3 regions of the Pseudomonas sp. NY15463 genome follow, and region 3 is predicted to be linked to each of the others. Evidence: predicted binding sites of a transcription regulator. Region 3 holds the regulator's gene; each other region holds the start of a gene.
The links. Region 3 encodes FliA, which starts transcription of late flagellar genes. Its sites were predicted from a motif close to CTAAAGTTTNNNNNNNNNNNGCCGNTAA; they were not measured.
Positions count from the first base shown of each region.

Region 1: a site for FliA is predicted at 3,078-3,105, ahead of ACNFIC_RS18355 (methyl-accepting chemotaxis protein). Genes of this name have one in related genera too.
Region 2: a site for FliA is predicted at 3,689-3,716, ahead of ACNFIC_RS07700 (methyl-accepting chemotaxis protein). Genes of this name have one in related genera too.

Region 1 is NZ_JBLUQD010000007.1:93,335-102,971, forward strand. It holds gene ACNFIC_RS18350 (SNF2-related protein) at 1-1,353, shown strand, start outside; gene ACNFIC_RS18355 (methyl-accepting chemotaxis protein) at 1,387-3,027, opposite strand; gene nagZ (beta-N-acetylhexosaminidase) at 3,194-4,192, opposite strand; gene ACNFIC_RS18365 (TetR/AcrR family transcriptional regulator) at 4,453-5,157, opposite strand; gene lexA (transcriptional repressor LexA) at 5,423-6,031, shown strand; gene sulA (SOS-induced cell division inhibitor SulA) at 6,045-6,521, shown strand; gene ACNFIC_RS18380 (hypothetical protein) at 6,569-6,802, opposite strand; gene ACNFIC_RS18385 (DUF6586 family protein) at 6,854-7,375, opposite strand; gene topA (type I DNA topoisomerase) at 7,503-9,637, opposite strand, start outside.
Region 2 is NZ_JBLUQD010000002.1:761,326-770,962, reverse strand. It holds gene ggt (gamma-glutamyltransferase) at 1-1,484, shown strand, start outside; gene ACNFIC_RS07700 (methyl-accepting chemotaxis protein) at 1,682-3,466, opposite strand; gene ACNFIC_RS07695 (neutral zinc metallopeptidase) at 3,786-4,667, opposite strand; gene pcaH (protocatechuate 3,4-dioxygenase subunit beta) at 4,864-5,583, shown strand; gene pcaG (protocatechuate 3,4-dioxygenase subunit alpha) at 5,595-6,200, shown strand; gene trmA (tRNA (uridine(54)-C5)-methyltransferase TrmA) at 6,258-7,343, opposite strand; gene ACNFIC_RS07675 (NCS2 family permease) at 7,340-8,635, opposite strand; gene ACNFIC_RS07670 (MFS transporter) at 8,882-9,637, opposite strand, start outside.
Region 3 is NZ_JBLUQD010000007.1:310,477-320,113, reverse strand. It holds gene flhF (flagellar biosynthesis protein FlhF) at 1-710, shown strand, start outside; gene fleN (flagellar synthesis regulator FleN) at 804-1,637, shown strand; gene fliA (RNA polymerase sigma factor FliA) at 1,634-2,374, shown strand; gene ACNFIC_RS19335 (chemotaxis response regulator CheY) at 2,478-2,852, shown strand; gene ACNFIC_RS19330 (protein phosphatase CheZ) at 2,871-3,659, shown strand; gene ACNFIC_RS19325 (chemotaxis protein CheA) at 3,672-5,900, shown strand; gene ACNFIC_RS19320 (protein-glutamate methylesterase/protein-glutamine glutaminase) at 5,946-7,073, shown strand; gene ACNFIC_RS19315 (flagellar motor protein) at 7,073-7,813, shown strand; gene motD (flagellar motor protein MotD) at 7,817-8,674, shown strand; gene ACNFIC_RS19305 (ParA family protein) at 8,800-9,588, shown strand; gene ACNFIC_RS19300 (CheW domain-containing protein) at 9,588-9,637, shown strand, end outside.

The DNA of each region.
Region 1 (9,637 bases), 220 kb from region 3:
GGCATCCTCGGCGACGACATGGGCCTGGGCAAGACACTGCAAACCCTCGCCCACCTGCTGCTGGAAAAAGAAGCCGGCCGTCTCACCCATCCGGCACTGGCGGTGATGCCCACGAGCCTGGTGCCCAACTGGCTCGACGAGGCCCAGCGCTTCGCCCCTGACCTGCGCGTGCTGGCCCTGCACGGCCCAGGCCGCAGCAAGCATTTCGCAAGGCTAGCCGAATACGATCTGGTGCTGACCACCTACGCACTGGCCCCACGCGATCTGGATCACCTCAAGGCCCAGCCCTGGCACCTGCTGGTGCTGGACGAGGCGCAGAACATCAAGAGCGCTACCAGCAAGGCGGCCACGGCCCTGCGCGCGCTTGAAGCGCACCAACGGCTGTGTCTGACCGGCACCCCCATGGAGAACAACCTGGGCGAGCTGTGGTCGATCTTCCACTTCCTCATGCCCGGCTGGCTGGGCGACAGCAAGCGGTTCAGCCAGGACTACCGCACCCCGATCGAACGCCACGGCGACAGCGAGCGTCTTCAGCACCTGGCCAGCCGCATCCGCCCCTTCCTGCTGCGCCGCACCAAAGAGCAAGTCGCCACCGAGCTACCGGCCAAGACCGAGATGATTCACTGGGTCGAACTCAGTGATGCCCAGCGTGACACCTACGAAGCGGTAAGGGTGGCGATGGACAAGAAAGTCCGCGACGAGATCGCTCGCAATGGCGCCTCGCGCAGCCAGATCGTGATCCTCGACGCACTGCTCAAGCTGCGCCAGGTGTGCTGCGATCTACGTCTGGTCAAAGGCGAAGAGACCAAGGGCAATTTCGCTGACAAGGGCAAACTTGCCAGCCTGTTGGAGATGCTCGACGAACTGCTCAGCGAACGACGCAAGGTGCTGTTGTTCTCGCAGTTCACGTCGATGCTGGCGTTGATCGAGGCAGAGCTGATCAAGCGCGGCATTCGCTACAGCCTGCTGACCGGCGACACCCGCGACCGCCGCGCGCCCGTGCAGCAGTTCCAGCACGGTGACAGCCAGGTATTTCTGATCAGCCTCAAGGCCGGCGGCACCGGCCTGAACCTCACCGCCGCCGACACCGTGATCCACTATGATCCGTGGTGGAACCCGGCCAGCGAAAACCAGGCGACCGACCGCGCCTACCGCATCGGCCAGGACAAGCCGGTATTCGTCTTCAAACTGATTACCCGGGGCACGGTAGAAGAGAAGATCCAGCAGCTGCAACAGGAAAAGGCAGCCCTGGCGGCCGGCCTGCTCGATGGCGGACAGGCCGGGCAATGGCGCTTGGGGGATGAGGAAATCGAGGCATTGTTCGCCCCGCTGCCGGGCAAGCGGGCGCGCTGAGGTCGACGTACGCCCAAGCGCGCCATGCCGACTTCAGGTACGGAACACGCTCAGCCTGCCTTTCAACGCGCGGGCCGTGGTCCCCAGTGCCGTGGCCGAGGTGTGGATCTGCGCAATGCCTTGGTGGGTGTGCTCGAAGGTTTCGTGCATACCCCCGAGGCGCCCGGAAATATCCGTCACCGCATGCTGGATCTCTTCACTGCTGGCCAGCGCACGGTCCATGGTCGCGCTGAGCTGCCCCATCTGCACGACCAAGGTATTGATCACGCCCAAAGTGCCATCGGAGTCTTGCGCAAGTTTGCGTGACTGTTCAGCGCTGCCCCCCATGCGCTGGGCAATCTGACCGATGCCTTCGGTCACGCCATGCAGCACCTGATTGGCCTCGGCCAACACCCCCTGGGTTTGCGCCGCTAGCTGGCGCACTTCATCAGCCACTACCGCAAAGCCGCGCCCTGCCTCACCAGCGCGCGCCGCCTCGATGGCCGCGTTGAGTGCCAGCAGGTTGGTCTGGTCGGAAATCCCCGCGACCATCTTCATGACCTGGCCAATCTGCTCTGCCTCGCCACTCAATCGCCCCAGATCACGTGCCAACTCGATACTCACCGAAGTGCTGGCATGCACATCGCTGATCAGGCTGCGCAACTGATCGTGGGTCCGGCTGAGCGCGCCAACGGCGCACTGCAAGTCACCACGTACCTCGCCCGCCAACCCGGAGGCTTGTTCCGCAGACAAGCGGATGGTCTGGCCATGTTGATTGATATCCGCCAACTGCCCGCCTGCCCGCTCAATGCGCTGGGTAGTGTCGTCGGCCAGTTGCAGGAACGTGTCGGCCAACTGCTGGTTGCTGTCGGCCATGCCGGAGGCGTTGCCAAGGGTCTGGCGCAGGTCCTGAAGCAGGCTGGCAAGGTGTCGCCCCATTTGCCCCATCTCATCCTCGGTGACCACAGTCACGGTGGTGGACAGGTCGCGCTGCTCGGAAATACGGCTCAGTTGCCCGGTGAGGTGATGAATGCCGAACACCAACATGCGGGCAGCCAGCCACGACAACAGCAAGCCCACGGCGAATGTAGCCGCCCCGATCAGCAGCAAGCTTTTCAGGCTGGCGCTGATGGCCTGCTCCAGTGATTCGAGGGTGACATCCACACCCACGACGTAACGCTGACCATCGGCACCGCGCAGCGGCACGAAGATCGAGCGAAAGGTGCCATAACTGTCGGTGTATTCGTCGAACTGCACCTGCGCGCTGCGGGCGGCTTCGAGCACGGCAGGGCTTGCGTCGGCATAATGCTCCAGGTGCTTGGAGTAGTTGCCTGAGGCGATGTCCTGGGCACTGGCACCATCAGCCAGGTAGCTGACCTGCCCATTACCATCGACCTGCATGACATACGCGTACTTGAGCTGAACGTCCCGCGCGTATTCGCCCAAGTTACGCAACTGCGCCTGGTACTCGCCGTCCTTCAGGCCGTCGGCGCGGGGCGCGCGCGCCAGGTAATCCTCCCCGAGCAAACGCGGTATCGCATAAGCGGCAGTGCTCAGGCGATTGTCGATCTGCTGGCGGATATCCTGTGCCTTGGCGTACTGAGCGTACGCGATGAACGACCCGATGCTGATCAGGTTGACCACGGTCAGGGCGAGCAGCAACTTGCTTTGCAAACGAAAACTGGAGAAGAACATGGGGCAGCAGTCCATTAGTGCCTGGCGGTCCAAGCTGAGGGGTTCCTAAGTTATCGAACGCGTCAGCAAAAACGTTAATGGCCTTTTAGTAGCAACTGCAATTACCCCACTGCTCACACGCCGGCAACTGCGCGACCGGCTGGCCGCCTCAGATTGCCGCAAGCCCTCAATCGACCAACTGCGCGTCCTTTAGCGCACCCAGCGCGGCCAGCCAACGCGGCTGCTGGCGGTAGTCTGTGCGCGCGAAGCCTTGCCCGCGCATCCGTGCGATGCGCGGCGAAGGCTTGACCCGCATGCGCTGCGCTGCGCTCAGGGCCAGTTCCGCCGCAGCCCGGTCGTTGCACACCAGGCCCATGTCACAACCGGCGCTAAGCGCCGCTTCGATGCGGCTGGCGGCATCGCCGACCACGTGCGCCCCGGCCATCGACAGGTCGTCACTGAAGATCACGCCATCAAAGCCCAGCTCGCCACGCAGGATCTCCTGCAACCAGCGACGCGAGAAGCCGGCAGGCTGGTTGTCGATCTGCGGATAGATGACATGCGCCGGCATTACTGCCGCCAGTTGACCGCTCAGGCGGGTGAACGGCACAAGGTCCGCCGCGCGCAGTTGCTCCAGGCTGCGCTCGTCCACCGGTATGGCGACATGCGAGTCGGCTTCGGCCCAGCCGTGCCCTGGGAAGTGCTTGCCGCAAGCCGCCATGCCGGCCGCATTCATGCCGCGGATGAACGCACCGGCCAGTTGCGTGGCGCGCTCAGGATGGCCTTCGAAGGCGCGGCTGCCGACCACGGCACTGCGCTGATGATCCAGGTCGAGTACGGGCGCGAAACTCAAGTCCAGGCCAACCGCGAGCACTTCGGTAGCCATCAGCCAACCGCACTGCTCGGCCAGGTATTCGGCATTCGGATTGTCGGCAATCGCGCGCATGGCCGGCAGGCGCACAAAACCCTGGCGCAAGCGCTGGACGCGCCCCCCTTCCTGGTCCACGGCCAGGATCAGGTCCGGGCGAATGGCACGGATCGCGGTGCACAGCTCGCGTACCTGGCGCGGGCTGTCGATGTTACGGGCGAAGATGATCAGGCCAGCCACTTCGGGCTGGCGCAGCAGATGGCGGTCCTCGGCAGTCAGCCATTGGCCGGCGATATCCACCATCAGGGAGCCTTGCAGGCTGGCGGTCATAGTGAATCCTTCATTGAATGTGCGAGAAAGCCCAGCGCGGGCAGGCAGCGTAGTCACCCCGTACCGGGCAATGCGCAGGTACGCGACCAAGCAGCCACCGCAGGTCGTCGTTGCGTACGGCGGACGCCGGCACGCACCTCATCCCTGGGTTAAGCCCAGAGAGGCATGGAGCGACGAAGGGGACGTGCAGGCAATCGAGGTCGGGCATGAGCGCTACTTTAGCGGATGCGCCCCACCCCGGACAGTGCTCAGGCCTTGGCGGTCGCGCTGCTCTTGCTGCGCGGACGCAACTGCGCGGCAGCCATGGCGACGTCGGTGACGCCACTGTCGGCGCGCATGCCAGCGGCCAGGAACGGCACCATAAGACGCATCACCTGCTCGATGGACGTGTTGATGCCAAAGTCGGTTTCAGCGATGGCGCGCAGGGCCTTGATGCCCGACATGCTAAAGGCGGCGGCACCCAGCATGAAGTGCACGCGCCAGAACAGCTCCAGCGGCGGAATGCGTGGAGCGGCCTCGTTGACCAGCATCATGTAGCGGCGGAACACCTTGCCGTACATATCTTCGAGGTAGCGGCGCAGGTGGCCCTGGCTCTGGCTGAAGGCCAGGCCCAACAGGCGCATGAAGATCGACAGGTCGTTGTTGCTGCGCGGCTGCACCGCCAGCGCCTGTTCGACCAGCATTTCCAGCAGTTCTTCAAGTGAAGCTTTCTGCTCGGGGCGCCCCTGGCGGCGCTCCAACTCGCGTTCGAGGCTGGCGCAGAATGGGCCCAGGAAGCGTGAGAACACCGCCTGGATCAGGGCCTTTTTCGAACCGAAGTGATAGTTCACCGCCGCCAGGTTGACCCCGGCCTTGCTGGTGATCAGCCGCAACGAGGTTTCCGCGAATCCGCGTTCCGCGAACAGCTGCTCCGCCGCATCGAGGATGCGTTCAACGGTTTCCGATTGGGCCATGACTACTCCGCCTGACAAACAGTTGTTTGAAACATACGTTTCAGCCCTGCGTCTGTCAAGGCTCCATGACCGGGCGGTCGACATTTAAAAGCCGCACGCGACAAGCTGCAAGCGGCAAGATGTGCGTCACTGCGAACCTCCACCGCGCTGCGTTTGCCCTCCCGATTTCGGGGGGCCGGACGCTTTTCTTGACGCATGTCGCTTGCAGCTTGTCAGCCACTGTATATAATCCCAGTCACTGTATAAAAAGACAGAGCCCTCGCCCATGCTGAAACTGACGCCACGCCAAGCCGAGATTCTGGCTTTCATCAAACGCTGCCTCGAAGAGAACGGTTTCCCGCCGACCCGCGCCGAAATCGCACAGGAACTGGGCTTCAAGTCGCCCAACGCAGCTGAAGAACATCTCAAGGCCCTGGCTCGCAAGGGCGCTATCGAGATGACCCCCGGCGCCTCGCGCGGCATCCGTATCCCGGGCCTTGAAGCCAAGGCCGACGACAGCGGCCTGCCGATCATCGGCCGGGTCGCAGCCGGTGCACCAATCCTCGCCGAACAGCACATTGAGGAATCCTGCAACATCAACCCCGCCTTCTTCCATCCGCGCGCCGACTACTTGCTGCGCGTGGACGGCATGAGCATGAAGGACATCGGCATCTTCGACGGCGACCTGCTCGCCGTGCACACCACCCGCGAAGCCCGCAATGGCCAAGTGGTGGTGGCCCGCATCGGCGATGAAGTGACCGTCAAGCGCTTCAAGCGCGAAGGCAACAAGGTCTGGCTGATCGCCGAAAACCCAGAATTCGCCCCCATCGAAGTCGACCTGAAGGAACAGGAACTGGTGATCGAGGGCTTGAGCGTCGGCGTTCTTCGCCGCTGAATCAGGAGGCGCCATGCAGCCGTTCATCCATGCTCCCCAGCAAACCCAGCTTCCGCTGTTCGAGGCCTTCCTCGCCCAGCCGGTGCTGCCTGGCCTCAAGGCCAAGGAAGCTACCCGCAAGAACACCCAGCCCGAACTGTTCAGCGAGCTTTCCCTACGGGGTGCCCCAGGGCATTGCCAGAGCTTGCTGGCGCCGATTCTGCGCGAACTGAGCGAGGAAGACGACAACCGTTGGCTGACGCTCATTGCCCCACCGGGCAGCCTTACGCAAGCCTGGCTGCGTGAGGCCGGCCTGAACCGTGAGCGTATCCTGCTGCTGCACCCTGGAGTCAACCAGAGTGCACTGCAACTGGCCTGTGAGGCACTTCGTCTGGGCCGCAGCCATACCGTGGTCAGTTGGCTGGGCAGCGTCAATCAAAGTACACGCCAGCAACTACAACGTGCGGCTGCCACCGGAAACGCACAAAGCCTGAACATCCGCCTCGGCTGATGTTCAGGCTTTGCCTGTCAAACCGCCTGATGCCCCTGGGCCGGCGCTTAGTGAAGGACTCGCGGCCCTTCTTCACGCTCGAAATCACCCTCGACTAGCTTACCTGCCATCTGCACGCCCACGCTGAGCATTGCCTTGGCCACTTCAACGTGCTGCCCTTGCAGGAACGCCTTGGCGTCCTCGGAGAAATCCAGGGTCACCAGTGACCCTTCATCCTCGGCACGGCGCAGCTCTATTCGGCCATCCGGCAACTCGACAATTTCTAGAAAGGACGTTGACATATAGGGCCTGCTTTTCACGAAAGGCCACTAGTGTACCAGCCATGAATGCTGTCAGCACTCACTCAACGCGTCACGGAATCGTCTCACCAAACCTTTCAGATTGTTCCGCCATTGCTCGAGCGATTCGCGTGACAGCTCTAGCGGCTCGACTTCATCAAGATTGACCGCCTGAATCAGTGGCTGGGTGACATCGGTCTTGGCCACTTTGCGGGCGACCGGTGGCAGGAATAAATCGTTATAAGCCTTGAGCAACTGCGCAAGCCAGGTTTCCGGCTGACGCGCAAGCTCGAGCATCTCGGCCATTTCCGGGATGGCAACGCTTTTGAGCACCTCATCGTTGAGCAGCAGTTCCGCGCGTGGCGCCGAGGCTTGCGGCAGGCGATAGAAGCCCCCGATCTCGTGGCACAGCCCCAGCAGTGCACCGTACAAGTGGAACAACGCCGACTCGCGCTCAGCCTGGATCAGGCCCTGTGCATTCATGGCGCCACTGGTGGTTGCCTTGGCCATGGACTCCAACGCAAGGCCTGCGAAGAACAGTTTCTGGTTGGTGCGGGTATACAGTTCCTGGGCCATGTCGAATGCCCTCCATTAGGCTACGAAGCGGATGGCTGCATCATAAATGATTGGGGCCGCTTTGCACCCGTTCGCGAACACGTCAGCGAACGGGCGCGCAGCGGCCCCGCACGATAGCGCCAATCAATCAGCGCTTGTCTTCAACCTTCCACTTACCACCGTCGTAGAACGCCTTCCAGCCCGTCGGCTTACCATCGACCTCAGACTGCACGTACTGCTCCTTGGTTTTGCGGCTATAGCGGATCACCGCTGGACGGCCCTCCGGGTCCTTCGGCGGCGCATCGCACAGGAAGTGGTACTTCGGATCGATCTCGTGCTTGTGCGGCAGAATTTCCAGCACCAGCGGTGCACGGGTCTCACGGTTTTTCGGGAACTGGCTGGCAGCCAGGAACAGCCCCGAGGCACCGTCACGCAGCACGTAGGTGTCATCGACCTTTTCGCACTTAAGCTCGGGCATGTCCACCTTGTCCATTTTCGGAGGGGCAGCTTCACCACTCTTGAGCAGCTTGCGGGTGTTCTTGCACGCAGGGTTGGTGCACCCGAAGAACTTACCGAAACGCCCTGTCTTGAGCTGCATCTCGCTACCGCACTTGTCGCACTCAAGGCTCGGCCCTTCGTAGCCTTTGATGCGGTAGCTGCCCTCTTCGATCTCGTAGCCGGCGCAATCTGGGTTGTTACCACAGATGTGCAGCTTGTGCTTCTCGTCCAGCAGGTAAGCGTCCATCGCAGTTGCGCAGATCGGGCAACGGTGTTTGCCGCGCAGCACCAGCGACTCGGATTCACCCTCGTCGTCCGCGGCAATCTCATCGCCCGGCACCAGATTCACGGTCGCTTTGCAGCGCTCTTTCGGTGGCAGGCTGTAACCCGAGCAACCCAGGAACACACCGGTGGAGGCGGTGCGGATCATCATCGGACGACCACACTCCTTGCACGCGATATTGGTCAGGGTCGGCTGGTTGGCGCGCATGCCGTTTTCGGCAGATTCGGCCGTCAGCAGTTTTTTGCTGAAGTCGCCGTAGAACTCGTCGAGCACGTTCTTCCAGTCACGCTCGCCCTGGGCGACGTCGTCGAGGTTCTCCTCCATGCCGGCGGTGAAGCCATAGTCCATGAGGTTGGCGAAGCTCTCCGACAGGCGCTCGGTGACGATGTCGCCCATTTTCTCGGAGTAGAATCTGCGGTTGTGCAGGGTGACGTAGCCGCGATCCTGGATAGTGGAAATAATCGCCGCATAGGTGGACGGACGGCCAATGCCACGCTTTTCCATCTCCTTGACCAGGCTCGCCTCGGTGAAACGTGCCGGCGGCTTGGTGAAGTGCTGGCTCGGATCGAGCTGGATCAGCTTGAGCACCTCGCCCTGGGCCATGTCCGGGAGCACGTCGTCCTCGCCCGGCTTGCTCTGCTGCGCCAGGACGCGGGTGTAACCGTCGAACTTGAGGATGCGGCCCTTGGCGCGCAGCTCGTAGTTACCGGCCACCACGGTAACGCTGGTGGACAGGTACTGTGCTGGCGGCATCTGGCAGGCCAGGAACTGGCGCCAGATCAGCTCGTACAGGCGCTCGGCATCACGTTCCATGCCGCTGAGCTTGGTCGGGTGCGTGTTGACGTCGGAGGGACGAATCGCCTCGTGCGCCTCCTGGGCCCCCTCTTTGCTGCCGTACACGATGGGCGCCGCAGGCAAGTACTGCTTGCCGAACTCCTTCTCGATGTAGCTGCGCGCCATTTCCACGGCATCTTGCGACAGGTTGGTCGAGTCAGTACGCATGTAGGTGATGTAGCCCGCTTCGTACAAGCGCTGAGCCATCATCATGGTCTTCTTCACACCGAAGCCCAGGCGGTTGCTCGCAGCCTGCTGCAGCGTCGAGGTGATGAACGGCGCCGACGGCTTGCTGCTGGTCGGCCGGTCCTCACGCTTGCTCACGCTGTAGCTGGACGACTTGAGCTGCTCCAGGGCCGCCATGGCCTGGGCCTGATTGAGCGGCTTGAATGCCTCGCCATTCTCGCGCGCCACTTCGAAACGCACCTTGGCGTTCTTGGCGGTGCCCAGGTCGGCGTGGACTTCCCAGTATTCTTCGGGGTTGAACGCACGGATCTCGCGCTCACGCTCGACCACCAGCTTCACCGCCACCGATTGCACACGGCCCGCCGACAGGCCACGGGCGATCTTGGCCCACAGCAGCGGCGAAACCATGTAGCCAACCACCCGGTCGAGGAAGCGACGCGCCTGCTGGGCGTTGACTCGGTCGATATCCAGCTCACCAGGCT
Region 2 (9,637 bases), on a different contig from region 3:
CCCTGGCAGTCACCTATCCTGAGGCCGGCAACATCGGCGGTGGCGGTTTCATGACGTTGTACGTCGATGGCAAGCCGTATTTCCTCGATTACCGCGAAGTGGCGCCCAAGGCCGCGACGCGCAACATGTACCTGGACGACAAAGGCGAGGTGATCGAGAACCTCAGCCTGGTCGGTGCCCGCGCCGCCGGTGTGCCGGGTACAGTGATGGGGTTGTGGGAAGCCCACCAGAAGTTCGGCAAGCTCAAGTGGAGCGAGCTGCTGACCCCTGCCATCGGCTACGCGAAGAATGGCTTCAAGATCGCCCAGAAGCAGTACCAATACCGTGACGATGCCCAGGGCCTGTTCAAGACCGCCACCAACTTCAACGACTACTTTGGCCACATGAAAGTCGGTGAACTGTTCAAGCAGCCGGAGCTTGCGCAAACCCTGGAGCGCATTGCCGACAAAGGTGTGAGTGAGTTCTACCAGGGCAAGACCGCCGACCTGCTGGTGGCGCAGATGCAGGCTGACAAAGGCCTGATCACCAAGGACGACCTCAAGGGCTACAAAGCCGTGTGGCGTGACCCGATTGCCATCGATTGGCGCGGCAACGTGGTCTACACCGCGCCGCCGCCAAGCTCAGGCGGCGTGGCCTTGGCCCAGTTGCTCGGCATCAAGGAAGACCGTGCGGCCGACTTCAAGGGCCTGGCGCACAATTCGGCGCAGTATATTCACCTGCTGGCCGAGATCGAGAAGCGCGTGTTCGCCGACCGCGCCGACTACCTGGGCGACCCAGGATTCACCAAGGTTCCGGTTGACCAACTGGTGGCCAAGGACTACCTGGCCAAGCGTGCCGCCCAGGTGAACCCGAAAGCGATCTCCGAGACCGACAAGGTCAAGCCGGGCCTCGAACCGCACCAGACCACGCACTTCTCCATCGTCGACAAGCAGGGCAATGCGGTGAGCAACACCTACACCCTCAACCTCGACTACGGCAGCGGTGTCGTGGTCAAGGGCGCGGGCTTCCTGCTCAACGACGAAATGGACGACTTCAGCTCCAAGCCTGGCACGGCCAACGTATTCGGGGTGGTGGGCGGGGATGCCAACGCCATCGAGCCTGGCAAGCGCATGCTTTCGTCCATGAGCCCGAGCTTGGTCACCCGTGACGGACACGTGGTACTGGTGCTGGGCACTCCGGGCGGCTCGCGGATCTTCACTTCGATCTTCCAGGTGATGAACAACCTGTACGATTTCGGCATGCCGCTGCAAAAAGCCGTGGCTGCGCAGCGGGTGCACCACCAGCTGCTGCCCAAGGACACCATTTACTTCGACAGCTATGCGCCGCTCAAAGGGCCCGTGGCGGATGAACTGAAGAAGATGGGCTATGTGCTGGAGGATCAGGGCTGGGAGATGGGCGATATCCAGGCAATCCGTGTGACCGGACAGACGCTTGAGACAGCGTCTGACCCGCGGGGCAGGGGGGTTGGGATGGTCGTCAAGTAAGTCGTTGCCTGCTTGGGAGGGCTTTGCCCTCCCAATCGCGGCACAAGGCCGCCCGGCGTTGACTCAGCGGCCTTGCGCCGCGAACGGGGCGCGCAGCGGCCCCAGGATCTGAACCTCATGCACGATTGCCGGGAGGGCTGCGACCTCCTTTCGCGGCACGAGGCCGCTCCTACAGGAGCGGGCCCTGACGCTTGGGGTCAGACGCGGAACTGGCTGACCAGGTTCTGCAAATGCCCGCCCAGGCGCGCCAGCTCGACGCTGGAGGCGGCGGTTTCGTCGCTGGCGGCGGCGGTTTGCTCGGACACATCACGCACGTTCAGGATGCTGCGGCTGATTTCCTCGGCCACGGCGCTCTGCTGTTCGGCCGCGGCGGCAATCTGCTGGTTCATCGACTGGATGTTGGACACCGTGCGGGTGATGTTCTCGAGCGAGCTTCCAGCCTTGCGCGCCAGCTCCACGCTGCTGTCGGTCAGGCTACGACTACCGCTCATCACGTCGGCGACCTGCTGGGTGCCTTGTTGCAGGCTGGCGATCAGGCCTTCGATCTCTTCGGTGGACTGCTGGGTGCGCTGGGCCAGGCCACGCACTTCGTCGGCGACCACCGCAAAACCGCGCCCGGCCTCACCGGCACGCGCGGCCTCGATCGCAGCGTTCAGGGCCAGCAGGTTGGTCTGCTCGGCCACCGACTTGATCACGTCCATCACGCTGCCGATCTTCTGGCTTTCCTGCTGCAGCAGGTTCATCGCGTCGGTGGAGCGGTTGACCTCGTTGGCCAGGCGCTCGATCTGGCTGATCGCCTCGCCGACTACCTTGTCACCGCTGCGCGCCTCGCCATCGGCGTGGGTCGCGGCCGTCGCGGCCTGTTCGGCGTTACGCGCCACTTCCTGCACGGTGGCGGCCATTTCGTGCATGGCCGTGGCCACCTGGTCGGTCTCGACCTTCTGGCTGTTGGCGCCGGCACTGGTTTGCTCGGTCACCGCCGACAGCTCCTCGGCGGCACTGGCAATCTGGGTGACGCCGTCACGGATACCGGTGATCAGTTCGCGCAGGGTCGTGCCCATGCGGCTGATGCCTTGTTGCAGTACGCCCAGTTCGTCGCGACGGGTAACGCGCAAGGTGTGGGTCAGGTCGCCACCGGCGATGCGCTCCACGGCGTCCAGGGTTTCGCGCAAGGGGCGGGTGATCTGACGGGTGATCAGCACGGCGGCGAGTACACCGACCAACAGCGCCAGCAAAGTGGCGATGATCTGCATGTTGCGCGCCTGTGCGCTTTCGATGTCACGGCGCTCGATCTGGATGGCGTAAAGCGCGTCACTGGTCTTGACGATATTGGCGCCTTGCACGGTCATTTCGGCGCGGGCAGTGGCGATGGCGACCACGGCATCGCGGAACTGACGCACGGCGTCGCGGTAGGCCTGCACCGACTGCTCGAACTGCTGTACGCGGGCAGCGTCGTCGGGCAGCTCGCGCTTGAGCGTCTGCACCTCACCGAGCGCCGCATCCAGCTGGCGCAGCGCCGCCTGTTCGTTGGCCGCAGAGGTTTCGGCGATGTAGCCGCGTACGTCGATGCGCACTTGCAGCAGTTGCTGGCGCGCTTTGCTGATCAATTGGTACTGGGCCAAGCGCACGCTGTCGGTTTCGCTGCGGGCCATCACGTCCTGGCTCAGGGCGTCCATGGCCGCATCAGAGCGTGCCGCCGATGCGTTCATGGCGTCGCGGGCGGCATTGGAGGTCTTGTAGCCGGCACGCATCTTGTTCAGCGATACCTTGTAATCGCTGACAGTCTGCCCCAGGTCACGCAGCAGCTTGACGTTCTCGGGGCTCTTGAAGGTGTTGACCAGGTAGTCCTGTTGCTTGCTGAACGCGTCCAGCTTGGTCTGCGTATTGGCCGCCGCTGCGTCGTCGCCGTCGGCGATCATGTATTGCAGGCGGGCCACGCGCAGTTCGGTCAGGTACTTGTTGAGCTGGCCGATGTCGCCCATCCAGTTGCTGCGGTTGATAAGGCTGCCCAGGCTGTTCCAGCCGGTCAGGGCCAACAGGCCTGTGAGTACCAGCACCAGGCCGAAGCCCAGGCCGAGTTTGAGGTTGACGCTGATATTGGCGAACCAGCTGTTCATGCACGCTCTCCCGAATTTGATTTCGTTGACTTGATCTCAAATCGCGGGCGTTGTTCTTGTGCCTGGCCCTGCTGATTCGTGCAGCTGTTATCGGCACTGGCGCATGAAAGCTGAAACGCTTTTTCAGCAGATTTGTAAGCGCGCGATACGAGCCTGTCTAGGGCGCGCAAAGCGCCCTACAGGGCTACAGGCTGCGGCTTGAGAACGTATCGCATTGCTTCACATTGCCGCTGCCGAATCCGGCCTTGAACCAGTGCACTCGCTGCTGCGAGGTGCCGTGGGTGAACGAATCGGGAACCACCCGCCCCTGGCTCTGCTGTTGTAGGCGATCATCACCGATGGCGTTGGCCGCGTTCAGTGCTTCTTCTACGTCGCCCGGCTCCAGCCAGTTCAGGCGCTTCTGCGCGTGGTAGGCCCACACCCCGGCCAGGCAGTCGGCCTGCAACTCCTGGCGCACCAGCAGGCCATTGTCGCCCTCCATGCGCTGGCCGCTGCGCCGCGCCGCGTCGACCTTGGCCGACACGCCGAGCAAGGTTTGCACGTGATGGCCGATTTCGTGGGCGATCACATACGCCTGGGCGAAGTCGCCAGCGGCGGCGAAGCGGGTTTCCATTTCGCTGAAGAAAGTCATGTCCAGGTACACCCGCTGGTCGGCTGGGCAGTAGAACGGTCCGACCGCTGAAGAGGCCAAGCCGCACGCCGAGTTCACCTGACCGCTAAACAGCACCAGCTTGGGCTCCTGGTACTGCTTGCCGGCTTGCGCGAACAAGGCATTCCAGGTGTCCTCGGTGTCGCCGAGGATCGAGGCGACGAACTCGGCTTGCTCGTCGTTGGCCGGCGGTGCCTTGCTGCCGGCACCGCTTGGCACGCTTTGCTGCTGCTCCATCTGCCCGACCAGTTGGCCAAGAATCTGCAGCGGGTCCTGCCCGGTGAGCCAGCCGATGCCGACGATCAGCACAATGGCGCCCAGCCCCAGGCCCTTGCCACCGCCGAAACGCATGCCGCCGCCCCCTTCGCCACGGGCGTCGACCACGTTGTCGCTGCGTCGGCCTTTTCGCCATTCCATGAGATGCTCTCCGATTTTTTGAAACATCAAGACAAAAGATTAGATCAGCGTGGTGGTAGTACCACCGGTTTTGGCTTAACCAAACGGTTAAGCCTATGACCGTCAATTTCAATATTCATCCCGGGTGACCTATCGGAAACTGCAAGTCCGCCTGCCACGACCAGGCGATTCGATAATTCCAAGAGAGGAAACCGGCATGCCCGCTCAGGACAACAGCCGCTTCGTGATCCGTGATCGCAATTGGCACCCCAAGGCCTTCACGCCTGACTACAAGACATCCATCGCCCGTTCCCCGCGCCAGGCGCTGGTGAGCATCCCGCAGTCGATCAGCGAAACCACCGGTCCGGACTTTTCGCACCTGCGCTTCGGCGAGCACGATCATGACCTGCTGCTGAACTTCAACAACGGCGGCTTGCCCATCGGCGAGCGCATCATCGTTGCCGGGCGCGTCGTGGATCAATATGGAAAGCCCGTCCCCAATACGTTGGTGGAGATGTGGCAGGCCAATGCTGGTGGCCGCTACCGCCACAAGAACGACCGCTACCTTGCACCGCTCGATCCGAACTTCGGCGGGGTCGGTCGCTGCCTGACCGACCGTGACGGCTACTACAGCTTCCGCACCATCAAGCCGGGCCCCTACCCATGGCGCAACGGCCCCAACGACTGGCGCCCGGCGCATATCCACTTCTCGATCAGCGGTCCGTCGATCGCCACCAAGCTGATCACCCAGTTGTACTTCGAGGGTGATCCTCTGATTCCGATGTGCCCGATCGTCAAGTCGATTGCCAACCCCGACGCCGTCGAGCGGCTGATCGCCAAGCTCGACATGAGCCACGCCAACCCCATGGATTGCCTGGCCTATCGCTTCGATATCGTGCTGCGTGGTCAGCGCCAAACCCACTTCGAGAATCGCTGAGGAGCCCCGTCATGCCTATCGAACTGCTGCCGGAAACCCCTTCTCAGACTGCCGGTCCCTACGTCCACATCGGTTTGGCCCTGGAGGCTGCCGGCAATCCAACCCGAGACCAGGAAATCTGGAGCCGCCTGGCCAAGCCGGGCGCCCCGGGCGAGCACATCCTGCTGATCGGCCACGTGTACGACGGCAACGGCCATCTGGTCCGTGACTCGTTCCTGGAAGTCTGGCAGGCCGACGGCAATGGCCAGTATCAGGATGCCTACGCTGCGGAAAACCTGTTCAACAGCTTCGGTCGTACCGCCACCACTTTCGATGCTGGCGAGTGGACGCTGCATACCGTGAAACCGGGGGTGGTGAACAACGCCGCAGGTGTGCCGATGGCGCCGCACATCAACATCAGCTTGTTTGCCCGGGGGATCAACATTCACCTGCACACCCGGCTGTACTTCGATGACGAGGCGCAGGCCAACGCCAAGTGCCCGGTGCTCAACCTGATCGAGCAGCCGCAACGTCGCGAAACCCTGATCGCCAAGCGTTGCGAGGTCGATGGGCAGACGGCCTATCGCTTCGATATCCGTATTCAGGGGGAAGGGGAGACGGTGTTCTTCGACTTCTGATCGCGCTCGCATGCAATCGCGGGGCAAGTCGCAAGGTCGACTTGCCCCGCGGTCGTTTCAGCGCCGAACCAGCAGTACGCCGCTTTCCATGTGGTGGGTATAGGGGAACTGGTCGAACAGCGCGCAGCGCTCGATGCGGTGGGTGTCCTGCAACTGGGCGATGTTCTGCGCCAGGGTCTCGGGATTGCACGAGATGTACAGGATGCGCTCGAAGCGGCGGGTCAGCTCGCAGGTGTCCGGGTCCATGCCAGCGCGCGGTGGATCGACGAACACGGTACCGAAGTCGTAGCTTTTCAGGTCGATGCCTTCCAGGCGACGGAACGGGCGGACCTCGTTCAGGGCCTGGGTCAGCTCTTCGGCAGACAGGCGTACCAGGCGTACGTTGCCAACGCCGTTTTCGTCGAGGTTGTGCAGGGCGGCGTTGACCGAGGTCTTGCTGATCTCGGTGGCCAGTACCTGGCGCGCGCGAGTGGCTAGCGGCAGGGTGAAGTTGCCGTTGCCGCAGTACAGCTCCAGCAGGTCGTCTTCTCGCTGGCCCATGGCTTCGAAAGCCCAGCCGAGCATCTTCTGGTTGACCGCGCCGTTGGGCTGGGTAAAGGCGCCTTCAGGCTGGCGGTAACTGAAAGTGCGTCCAGCGATGTCGAGCTGCTCCACGGCATAGTCGCGGCCGATCACCACGCGCTTGCCTTTGGAACGACCAATCACGCTCACGCCGAGTTCGCTCGCCAACTGCTGCGCGGCGGCTTCCCAGATCTCGTCCAGCGGGCGGTGGTAGCACAGGGTTAGCATGGCATCGCCCGCGAGGGTGGTCAGGAATTCCACCTGGAACAAGCGGTTGCTCAATGCCTCGTCGGCCTGCCAGGCGGCCTTGAGGCGCGGCATCAGTGCGTTGATACGCTCGCTGGCAATCGGGAAGTCGTCAATCAGGATCGCCTTGTGCTTCTCGCCTGGGGCGAACATCGCGTAGTGGCGCTGGCCGTCCTCGCGCCACAGGCGAAACTCCGCGCGCAGGCGGTAGTGCGCGCGCGGTGAGTCGAATACCGCAGGCTCCGGGGCACCAAACGGCGCCAGCAGCTCGCGCAGGCGGGCGACCTTGGCCGCCAGTTGCGCATCGTATTGGGAGGGGTCGAATACGGCACTCATGCGTTGAACCAGCCCAGCTTGATGACGAATAGAATGGACAGGATCACCAGCGCCGGGTTCAGCTCGTGGCGACGGCCGCTCAGCAGCTTGATGGCGGTCCAGGCGATGAAGCCGAAGGCGATGCCATTGGCGATCGAGTAGGTCAGCGGCATGGCCAAGGCGGTCACCACCACCGGTGCGGCTTCGGTGACGTCATCCCAGTTGATTTCGGCCAGGCCCGAGGCCATCAGCACGGCGACGAACAACAGCGCCGGGGCGGTGGCGAAGGCTGGCACGCTGCCGGCCAGCGGAGCGAAGAACAGTGCCAGCAGGAACAGCACGGCCACCACGATGGCGGTCAGGCCTGTGCGGCCCCCGGCGCTCACGCCTGCGGCCGACTCGATGTAGCTGGTGGTGGTAGAGGTGCCCAGCAGCGAGCCGGCCATGGCGGCAGTGCTGTCGGCGATCAGGGCGCGGCCCATCTTCGGCATGTGACCGTCCTTGCCCATCAGGCCAGCGCGTTTGGCAACGCCGATCAGGGTGCCGGAGTTGTCGAACAGGTCGACGAACAGGAAGGCGAAGATCACGCTGATCAGGCCGACATCCAACGCGCCCTTGATGTCCAGCTGCAGGAAGGTCGGGGCCAGCGATGGCGGCATCGACACCACGCCGCCGAACGGTGTGACGCCCAAGGCGATCGAGGCGATGGTCACGGCGAGGATGCCGATCAGTACCGCGCCGCGTACTTTCAGCGACTCCAGCGCGACGATGATGAAGAAGCCCAGGGTGGCGAGGATCGGTGCGGGCTGCTTGAGGTCGCCCAAGCCCACCAGCGTCGCTGGGTTATCGACGACGATGCCCGCGTTGTGCAGGGCGATTAGCGCCAGGAACAGGCCGATACCAGCGGCGATGGCAGAGCGCAGCGGCAGTGGGATGCTGTTCACGATCCACTCGCGGATACGGAAGATCGACAGCAGGAAGAACAACACCGCCGAGAGGAACACTGCCCCCAGTGCTACCTGCCAGGTGTGGCCCATGTGCAGGACCACGGTATAGGTGAAGAAGGCGTTCAAGCCCATGCCCGGCGCCAGGGCGATCGGGTAGTTGGCGATCAGGCCCATGGTCACCGAGCCGATGGCCGCGGCAAGGCACGTGGCGACGAAGATCGCGCCCTTGTCCATGCCGGTCTCGCCGAGAATGCTCGGGTTGACGAACAGGATGTAGGCCATGGCCAGGAAGGTGGTGACGCCCGCCAGAATCTCGGTACGCACGTTGGTGTTGTGTGCTTTTAGTTGAAACAGCCTTTCCAGCATGCCTGCTCCCGGGGCGCCGTCGCGCCGTGAATGTATCGACCCCATCAGCAAAGCACAGGGTCGGAAAAAAGCCGCGCATCATACCAGCATGGGGTGCGGGGGCCTATGGCCGCTGGGAGAGGGTTTTTTGTAGCCTGTACCGGCCTCTTCGCAGGTATTGCTCCGGGCAAGAGGCGGCGTGTTCCCTGTGGTAGCGGGCTTGCCGGCGTGCAGGGCCACCGCGAAGAGGTCGATGCAGGCAACCGCTCAACCGTTGTGCAAGCGGTCGCGGTGGGTCAGCGTCGGGAACAGCTTCATCCAGACGCCGGTCACCACCAGTGTACCCACGCCGCCCAGCACCACTGCCGGAACCGTACCGAACCAGTGCGCGGTCACTCCCGACTCGAATTCGCCCAGTTGGTTCGACGCGCCGATGAACAGCCCGTTGACCGCACTGACCCGTCCACGCATGTCATCGGGCGTCTCCAACTGCACGAAGGCGCCGCGGATCACCATGCTGATCATGTCTGCCGCGCCCAGTACCACGAGTACCGCGAGGGAGAACCAGAACGAGGTGGACAGGCCGAAGGCGATGGTCGCCACGCCGAACACCCCTACCGCCGTGAACATCTTCAGCCCCACCTTGCGCTCCACCGGGAAACGCGCCAGCCACAGCGACATCAGCAAGGCCCCCACGGCAGGCGCCGAGCGCAGCAGGCCCAGGCCCCAGGCGCCGGTGAGCAGGATGTCCTTGGCGAACACCGGCAACAGCGCCGTGGCGCCGCCCAGCAGCACGGCGAACAGGTCCAGCGAGATGGCCCCAAGAATGTCCGGGCGGCTGCGGATGAAGCGAATGCCGGCCAGCAACGAGTCGAGGCTGGCGCGGCCGCGCTGGGCTTGCTGCTGGCGCGAATCGAGGCTGAGCATCAGCAGGCAGGCAGACGCATACAGCAGCACCGTGGGCGCGTAGACCCAGATGCTGCCGAATGCATACAAGAACCCCCCCACCGCAGGGGCGACGAT
Region 3 (9,637 bases):
TGGCGCGCATGATCGAGGTGCCTGAGATCGAGCCGATCGAAGAAGGTGGCGTCATCGCCATGGTCGGTCCGGCCGGCATGGGCAAGACCACCACCCTGGCCAAGCTCGCCGCGCGTTACGTGCTCAAGTACGGCGCGAACAACCTGGCGCTGGTGAGCATGGACAGCTTCCGTATCGGTGCGCAAGAGCAGCTCAAGACCTTGGGTCGAATCCTCAATGTGCCGGTGACCTACGTTGATCCGGGCGAGTCCCTGGCACAGGCGCTCGAGCCGCTGCTGCGCAAGCGCGTGGTGCTGATCGACACCGCTGGCTTGCAGGCCAGTGACCCAGCACTGCGCATGCAGCTCGAAACCCTGGCCGGGCGTGGTATCGCTTCGAAGAATTACTTGGTGCTGGCCACTACCAGTCAAAAACAGGTGCTCACCGCCGCTTACCATAGCTACAAGCGCTGCGGCCTGGCCGGGTGCATCCTGACCAAACTTGATGAGACGGCTTGTCTTGGCGAAGTGCTGAGCCTGGCCATTAGTCACGAACTGCCCGTTGCCTATCTCACCGATGGGCCGCGCATTCCTGACGACCTGCAACTCCCTCGCAAGCACCAACTGGTCAGTCGTGCAGTGAGCGTGCAGATGCAGGACGAGCCCAGCGAGGAGGCCATGGCTGACATGTTCGCTGATCTCTACCAGAACCCTGGCAAACGGGCGGGTTGAGGGTGAATACTGTGCAAAGTACCTACATCCTGGGGTCGAGCGTAAAGCCCCTCATGTGGCTTGGGTCCAAGCGAGACAAGGTAAACAACAGACATGGGTAGCATGCATCCCGTACAGGTGATCGCCGTGACTGGCGGCAAAGGTGGCGTCGGCAAGACCAACGTTTCAGTGAACCTGTCCCTGGCGTTGGCCGAGCTGGGGCGCAGGGTCATGCTGCTCGACGCCGACCTGGGCCTGGCTAACGTCGACGTGCTGCTCGGACTCACCCCCAAGCGTACCCTGGCTGACGTCATCGAAGGACGTTGTGAGCTGCGTGATGTGCTCTTGCAAGGGCCGGGCGGGGTGCGCATCGTGCCGGCTGCCTCTGGCACGCAAAGCATGGTGCACCTGGCGCCGGCGCAGCACGCGGGGTTGATCCAGGCGTTCAGCGAGATCGGCGACAATCTCGACGTGCTGGTCATCGACACCGCTGCAGGTATTGGTGACTCGGTAGTCAGTTTCGTGCGTGCGGCGCAGGAAGTGTTGTTGGTAGTGTGCGATGAACCCACTTCGATCACCGACGCCTATGCGTTGATCAAGCTGCTCAACCGCGACTACGGCATGAACCGTTTCCGCGTGCTGGCCAACATGGCCCAGAGCCCCCAGGAAGGGCGCAACCTGTTCGCCAAATTGACCAAGGTCACGGACCGTTTCCTGGACGTCGCCCTACAATACGTCGGTGCCGTGCCTTACGACGAATGCGTTCGCAAGGCGGTACAGAAGCAGCGGGCGGTCTACGAGGCCTTCCCTCGGTCCAAGTGTGCGCTGGCCTTCAAGGCCATCGCGCAGAAGGTCGATAGCTGGCCGCTGCCTGCCAACCCGCGTGGACATCTTGAATTCTTCGTCGAGCGTCTAGTGCAACCGACCAGTGCGGGGCCAGTTCTATGAATGCGAGCGGTTTCAAGATGTACAGCAAGGCTGCCAAGGATGCGCAGTACGAGCTGGTGGAGCGCTACGCGCCGCTGGTCAAGCGTATCGCTTACCACCTGCTGGCGCGTTTGCCGGCCAACGTGCAGGTCGAGGATCTGATCCAGGCAGGCATGATTGGCCTGCTGGAAGTCGCCAATAAATACGATGCCAGCAAAGGTGCCAGTTTCGAGACCTATGCCGGTATTCGTATCCGTGGCGCGATGCTCGACGAGGTGCGCAAGGGGGATTGGGCACCGCGTTCGGTACACCGCAACACGCGCATGGTCAGCGACGCGATTCGCTGTGTCGAGGCAAGAACAGGCCGCGACGCTAAAGATCACGAGGTTGCTGCCGAACTCCAATTGAGTCTCGACGATTACTACGGGATTCTGAACGACACCTTGGGCAGCCGCCTATTCAGTTTCGACGATCTTTTGCAGGACGGCGAACACGAAGGGTTGCACGAGGACGGAGCGAGTGGGCAGTTGGAGCCGTTGCGCGATCTGGAGGACGAACGTTTCCAGTCAGCGCTGGCCGATGCGATCGCCAACCTGCCGGAGCGTGAACGCCTGGTCCTGGCGCTGTACTACGACGAAGAGCTGAACCTCAAGGAAATCGGTGAGGTCCTGGGGGTCAGCGAGTCGCGGGTCAGCCAGCTGCATAGCCAGTGTGCCGCGCGCTTGCGCAGCCGCCTGGGGGAATGGCGGGCGCGTTGAACGCAGGTTCGATGCAGTCGTTTTTTGTGGTGCCGAATTGATTGAGCGCGCGCTCGGCGCCGAGCGCGTTTAAGACTGCTTGGAGGTCTAATTGAACAAAGAAATGAAAATCCTCATCGTTGACGACTTTTCGACGATGCGGCGGATCATCAAGAACCTGTTGCGTGACCTGGGCTTCACCAACACCGACGAGGCCGATGATGGCGTCACGGCTCTGCCGATGCTCGAGGCCGGTCACTATGACTTCCTGGTGACCGACTGGAACATGCCTGGCATGTCCGGCATCGACCTGCTGCGCAAGGTCCGCGCTCACGAGCGCCTCAAGGGTATGCCAGTGCTGATGGTGACCGCCGAGGCCAAGCGCGACCAGATCATCGAAGCGGCCCAGGCTGGCGTCAATGGCTATGTGGTCAAGCCTTTTACCGCCCAGGTGCTCAAAGAAAAGATCGAAAAGATCTTCGAACGCGTCAACGGCTGAGTCACGTCAGGGGGCGCCATGGAGTCAACCAACAACTCTCTGGGTGAGTTCGAATCAACCCTGAAAAAGCATGCCCAGGAACTGGTCGAGAGCCTTGAGCGCGGCCGGTTCGGCGAGGCGGTACAGCTGATACACCAGCTGAACCAGACCCGCGACCGTGGGCTGTATCAGGAGGTCGGCAAGCTCACCCGTGAACTGCACAGTGCAATCGTCAGCTTCCAGATCGACCCGGCCATGCCGCAGGCCGAGGAAGTCTCGCAGATAACCGATGCCACCGAGCGCCTCTCCTACGTGGTGCGCCTTACCGAAGGCGCAGCCAACCGCACCATGGACTTGGTGGAGGAGAGCACGCCGGTGCTCAACGACTTGTCTGCCGAGGCGCAGGCACTGTCGGTCGACTGGCAGCGATTCATGCGTCGCGAAGTGGCTGCGCCGGAATTCCGTGAGCTGGTCAAGCGCGTCGACAGTTTCCTGGCGCAGAGCGCGGAAGGTAACCGTAAGGTTGCCGGCCACCTCAACGACATTCTGCTTGCGCAGGATTATCAGGATCTCACCGGCCAGGTGATCAAGCGAGTGACCTCGCTGGTCACCGAAGTCGAAAGCAATCTGCTCAAGCTCGTGCTGATGGCGAGTCAAGTCGATCGGTTTGCCGGTATCGAACATGACCACCAGCAGCTTCGCGCTGAAAAAGATGAAGAAAAACATCCGACTCGGGGTGAAGGTCCGCAGATTCATGCCGATAAGCGTGAAGACGTGGTGTCCGGTCAGGACGACGTCGACGATCTGCTGTCCAGCCTGGGTTTTTAAGGAGCACGTTTAATGAGCTTCGGCGCCGATGAAGAAATCCTCCAGGATTTCCTGGTAGAAGCCGGCGAAATCCTCGAGCAACTGTCCGAGCAACTGGTCGAGCTGGAAAGCCGGCCTGATGATGCGGACCTGCTCAATGCGATTTTCCGCGGTTTCCACACTGTAAAAGGGGGCGCCGGCTTCCTTCAGCTGCATGAGCTGGTGGAGTGCTGTCACATCGCCGAGAACGTGTTCGACATCCTGCGTAAAGGTGAGCGCCGGGTCGATGCGGAATTGATGGATGTGGTGCTTGAGGCACTCGACACGGTCAACAGCATGTTCAGCCAGGTACGCGAGCGTACCGATGTCACGCCGGCGACGCCGGAGCTGCTGGCAGCGCTGTCGCGCCTGGCCGAGCCGGGTGGCGCTGAGGCACCGGCTGAAGTGCTCGAAACGCCACCTGTGGTCGAGGCCGCGGCCGAGCCCGATGGCGAACCGGACATTACCGACACCGAGTTCGAGCAGTTGCTCGATTCGCTCGATGCGGTCAAGGCCGAGGCTGCCGTGCACGAGCAATTGCAGGGCGAAGCGCTCAGCGGCGGCGGTGACGAGATCACCGATTCGGAGTTCGAGTCTCTGCTCGACCAACTGCATGGCAAGGGCCAGTTCAGCGCGCCTGCGCCGGCCAGTGCGCCGGAGGCTGCGTCTGCGCCGGCCAGCGATGACATTACCGACGACGAGTTCGAGTCGCTGCTCGACCAGTTGCACGGCAAGGGTACGTTCGCCGTCGATGCGCTGCCTGGCGCAGGCGCATCTGAAGCACCGGCGGCGGCCGGCGGCGACCACATCAGCGAGCACGAGTTTGAAACGCTGCTCGACGAGCTTCATGGCAAGGGCAAGTTCAGCGGTGATGCGGTCGCTGCCGAGGCGCCTGCTGCTGCGGTGGCCGCAGCGCCCAAGGCCGACAGCAAGCCGGTTGCCAAACCTGCGCCGGCACCTGCCGCAGCCGCGGCTCCTGCGACCAAGCCGGCAGCGGCGCCTGCGCCGGCACGAGCCCCAGCGCCTGCTGGCGAGAAGCCGACTGCCAGCGAAGCGGAAACCACCGTGCGCGTCGATACTGCGCGCCTGGACGAGATCATGAACATGGTCGGCGAACTGGTGCTGGTGCGTAACCGTCTGGTGCGCCTGGGCCTGAACAGCGGCGATGAAGCCATGTCCAAGGCCGTGTCCAACCTCGATGTGGTCACTGCCGACCTGCAGACTGCGGTCATGAAGACCCGCATGCAGCCGATCAAGAAGGTCTTCGGGCGCTTCCCGCGCCTGGTTCGTGACCTGGCGCGTCAGCTCAAGAAAGAGATCAACCTGGAGCTGGTGGGCGAAGAGACCGACCTGGACAAGAACCTCGTCGAGGCCCTCGCCGACCCACTGGTGCACTTGGTGCGCAACGCGGTCGACCACGGTGTCGAGATGCCGGAAGAGCGCGAAGCCTCCGGTAAAGCACGTACCGGTCGTGTGGTGCTGTCGGCCGAACAGGAAGGCGACCACATCCTGCTGTCGATCTCCGATGACGGCAAGGGCATGGACCCGAGCGTGCTGCGTGCCAAAGCGGTCGAGAAGGGCCTGATGGACAAGGACGCAGCTGATCGCCTGAGCGAGTCGGACTGCTACAACCTGATCTTCGCCCCAGGCTTCTCGACCAAGACCGAGATCTCCGACGTGTCCGGTCGCGGTGTGGGTATGGACGTGGTGAAGACCAAGATCTCCCAGCTCAACGGCTCGATCAACATCTTCTCGGCCAAGGGCCAGGGTTCGAAGATCGTCATCAAGGTGCCGCTGACCCTGGCGATCATGCCGACCCTGATGGTGATGCTGGCCAACCAGGCATTCGCTTTCCCGTTGGTCAACGTCAACGAGATCTTCCACCTGGACCTGTCGCGCACCAACGTGGTCGATGGTCAGGAAGTGGTGATCGTGCGGGACAAGGCCTTGCCGCTGTTCTACCTCAAACGCTGGCTGGTCCAGGACCAGGAGCACGAGGAGCAGCACGAGGGCCATGTGGTGATCCTGTCGGTCGGCACCCAGCGTATCGGCTTCGTGGTCGATCAGCTGGTGGGTCAGGAAGAGGTGGTGATCAAGCCGCTGGGCAAGATGTTGCAGGGCACCCCGGGCATGTCCGGCGCCACCATTACCGGTGACGGCCGTATTGCCTTGATCCTCGATGTTCCGAGCATGCTCAAGCGTTACGCCGCCCGGCGTATTTGATTCTGGTGGCGCGCCCTATCGGGGGCGCCGCCTAATGGAGTGTTTATGGCAGTCAAGGTCCTGGTGGTGGATGATTCCGGTTTCTTCCGCCGCCGTGTCTCGGAAATTCTCTCGGCCGACCCGACGATCCAGGTCGTGGGTACCGCGACAAATGGCAAGGAAGCGATCGACCAGGCGCTGTCGCTCAAGCCCGATGTCATCACCATGGACTATGAAATGCCCATGATGGACGGCATCACGGCAGTACGGCACATCATGCAGCGTTGCCCGACGCCCGTGCTGATGTTCTCCTCGCTTACCCACGAAGGCGCCCGGGTCACCCTGGATGCCTTGGATGCCGGCGCGGTCGACTACCTGCCGAAGAATTTCGAAGACATCTCGCGCAACCCCGAGAAGGTCAAGCAACTGCTGTGCGAGAAAGTCCACACCATCTCGCGCAGCAATCGTCGTTTCAGTGGCTATGCAAGCCCGGCCCCGGCAGCGGCGCCGACAGCCAGTCCCACTCCGACCAGCAGCTTTACCGCCAGCACCCCGGCGTCACGGCCTGTGGCGCCTGCGCCAGTGCGCGCTGCTGCGCCGGCTGCCAGTCACTCGCCAGCCCCCAAGCGCAAGCCTTACAAGTTGGTGGCCATCGGCACCTCCACTGGGGGGCCGGTCGCGCTGCAGCGTGTACTCACCCAACTGCCCGCCAGCTTCCCGGCGCCGATCGTGCTGATTCAGCATATGCCCGCTGCGTTCACCAAGGCCTTCGCCGAACGCTTGGACAAACTGTGCAAGATCAGCGTGAAGGAGGCCGAGGACGGCGATGTACTGCGTCCGGGCCTGGCGCTGCTGGCCCCTGGTGGTAAGCAGATGATGATCGACGGCCGTGGCACGGTGAAGATCCTGCCGGGCGATGAGCGTCTGAACTACAAGCCATGCGTCGATATCACCTTCGGTTCGGCGGCCAAGTCCTACGGCGACAAGGTGCTGTCCGTGGTGCTCACTGGCATGGGCGCCGATGGCCGCGAAGGCGCACGTCTGCTCAAGCAGAACGGCAGTACCGTCTGGGCCCAGGACGAGGCCAGCTGCGTGATCTACGGGATGCCGATGGCGATTGTCAAAGCCAACCTCGCCGACGCCGTCTATAGCCTGGACGATATCGGCAAACACCTGGTCGAGGCCTGCGTCTGATGGATGTCCTGAGCCTTATCGGTCTGATCCTGGCTTTCATTGCCATCGTCGGTGGCAACTTCATCGAAGGCGGCCATGTTGGCGCTTTGGTCAACGGTCCGGCGGCGCTGATCGTGCTCGGCGGTACGTTGGCTGCTGCGTTGTTGCAGTCGCCGCTGCCTGCGTTCAAGCGTGCCTTGCAGATCGTGGGCTGGATCTTCTTCCCGCCACGCGTGGACCTGGCCGGTGGTATCGACCGTGTGGTGAATTGGAGCCTGACTGCGCGCAAGGAAGGCCTGCTGGGTTTGGAAGGGGTCGCCGATGCCGAACCCGACCCCTACGCGCGCAAAGGTTTGCAGTTGCTAGTCGACGGCGCCGAGCCTGAATCCATTCGCAGCATCCTCGAGGTCGATTTCCTGACCCAGGAGAATCGCGACATCCAGGCCGCCAAGGTGTTCGAGAGCATGGGCGGTTATGCGCCGACCATCGGCATCATCGGTGCGGTAATGGGCTTGATCCATGTAATGGGCAACCTGGCCGACCCGACGCAACTGGGCAGTGGTATCGCCGTGGCCTTCGTCGCCACCATCTACGGTGTCGCCAGCGCCAACCTGATCCTGCTCCCGGTCGCCAACAAGCTCAAGGCCATTACCCTGCGCCAGTCGCGCTACCGCGAGATGCTTCTCGAAGGTCTGCTGTCGATCGCCGAGGGCGAGAACCCACGCTCGATCGAGTTGAAGCTGCAAGGCTTCATGGAGTAACCCATGGCCCGTCGTCGTCGCGTAGAGGAGCATGAAAACCACGAGCGCTGGCTGGTGTCGTATGCTGACTTCATCACCTTGCTGTTCGCCTTCTTCGTGGTCATGTACTCCATTTCCTCGATCAACGAGGGCAAGTACAAGCAGATCTCGCAGGCGTTGATCGGGGTGTTCAACGATCCTGAGCGCAGTGTCAGGCCGATTCCGATTGGTGACGAGCGCCCGTTGACGGTCAAGCCGGCCGAACCGCTGATCAAGGACAGCGAGCAGACCGATGCAGGCCTGGCCCAGACCAGCGTCGACCCGCTCAAGACCATCACAGATGATGTGCGCGACGCCTTTGGCGACCTGATCAAGTCCAACCAGATGACCGTGCGCGGCAACGAACTGTGGGTGGAGATCGAACTCAACTCGGCATTGTTGTTCGGCAGTGGCGATGCCATGCCCAGTGACGTTGCCTTCGAGATCATCGAGAAGGTGGCCAACATACTCAAGCCGTTCGCCAACCCGGTGCATGTCGAGGGCTTCACCGACAACCTGCCGATCCGTACCGCGCAGTACCCGACCAACTGGGAGCTGTCTTCGGCGCGTGCGGCAAGCATCGTGCGCCTGCTGGCGATGGAAGGGGTGAATCCCGCGCGCATGGCCTCGGTGGGTTACGGCGAGTATCAGCCGGTGACCAGCAACGACACTGCCGAAGGCCGTGCGCGCAACCGGCGCGTGGTGCTGGTGATTTCGCGCAACCTCGAAGTGCGCCGTAGCCTGACCGGCAGTGGCAGTGCAAATGCGACGCCGGATGCGGCATTGCGCCGGGCTGGCACACAAAGTGCACCAGCCTCGCCAGCACCGCTGGTGAGGCAATGATTCGTCAATTCACCGACGCCGATGGCAGCGCAGTGCAGTGATGTTGCACCGGCATTGCCGGTATTCGCGGGAACCGCCCGCGCCTACAGAGTCTCGCGCCAAATCAATGAGATAGAAGTTGTCCTATGAGAGTCTGGGCAGTAGCCAATCAAAAAGGTGGCGTCGGCAAGACCACCACCACCATCGCCTTGGCCGGCCTGCTAGCCGAGGCGGGTAAGCGCGTGGTCGTGGTCGACCTCGATCCGCACGGCTCGATGACCAGCTATTTCGGGCATAACCCTGACGCGCTCGAACACAGCTGCTACGACCTGTTCCTGCACAAGGGCAGCGTGCCCGAGGGCTTGCCCGGACAACTGCTGCTGCCGACCAGTGACGAGCGCATCTCACTGCTACCTTCCAGCACCGCGTTGGCGGTACTCGAGCGTCAGTCGCCGGGGCAGAGCGGTTTGGGCCTGGTGATCGCCAAGAGTCTGGCGCAGCTGTGGCAGGATTTCGACTTCGCCCTGATCGATAGTCCGCCGCTGCTCGGCGTGTTGATGGTCAACGCCCTGGCCGCCAGCCAACAGCTGGTGATCCCGGTGCAGACCGAGTTCCTCGCGGTCAAGGGCTTGGAGCGCATGGTGGGCACCCTGGCCATGGTCAACCGCTCGCGCAAGCAAGCGCTGCCGTACCAGATCGTCCCGACCCTGTTCGATCGCCGCACCCAGGCCTCCCTCGGCACCTTGAAAGTGCTGCGCGATACCTATGGCGAGCAGGTCTGGCAAGGCTACATTCCGGTGGACACGCGCCTGCGTGACGCCAGCCGCAATGGCGTCACCCCTTCGCAATTCGACGGCAAGAGCCGGGGCGTGGTCGCTTATCGCGCACTGCTCAAGCACCTGCTCACCTACCGCACCGCACTGCAGGTGGCCTGATGAACCCAGCCCCGCACATCACCAGCAAGCCGCAGTTGGCCTTGCAGTC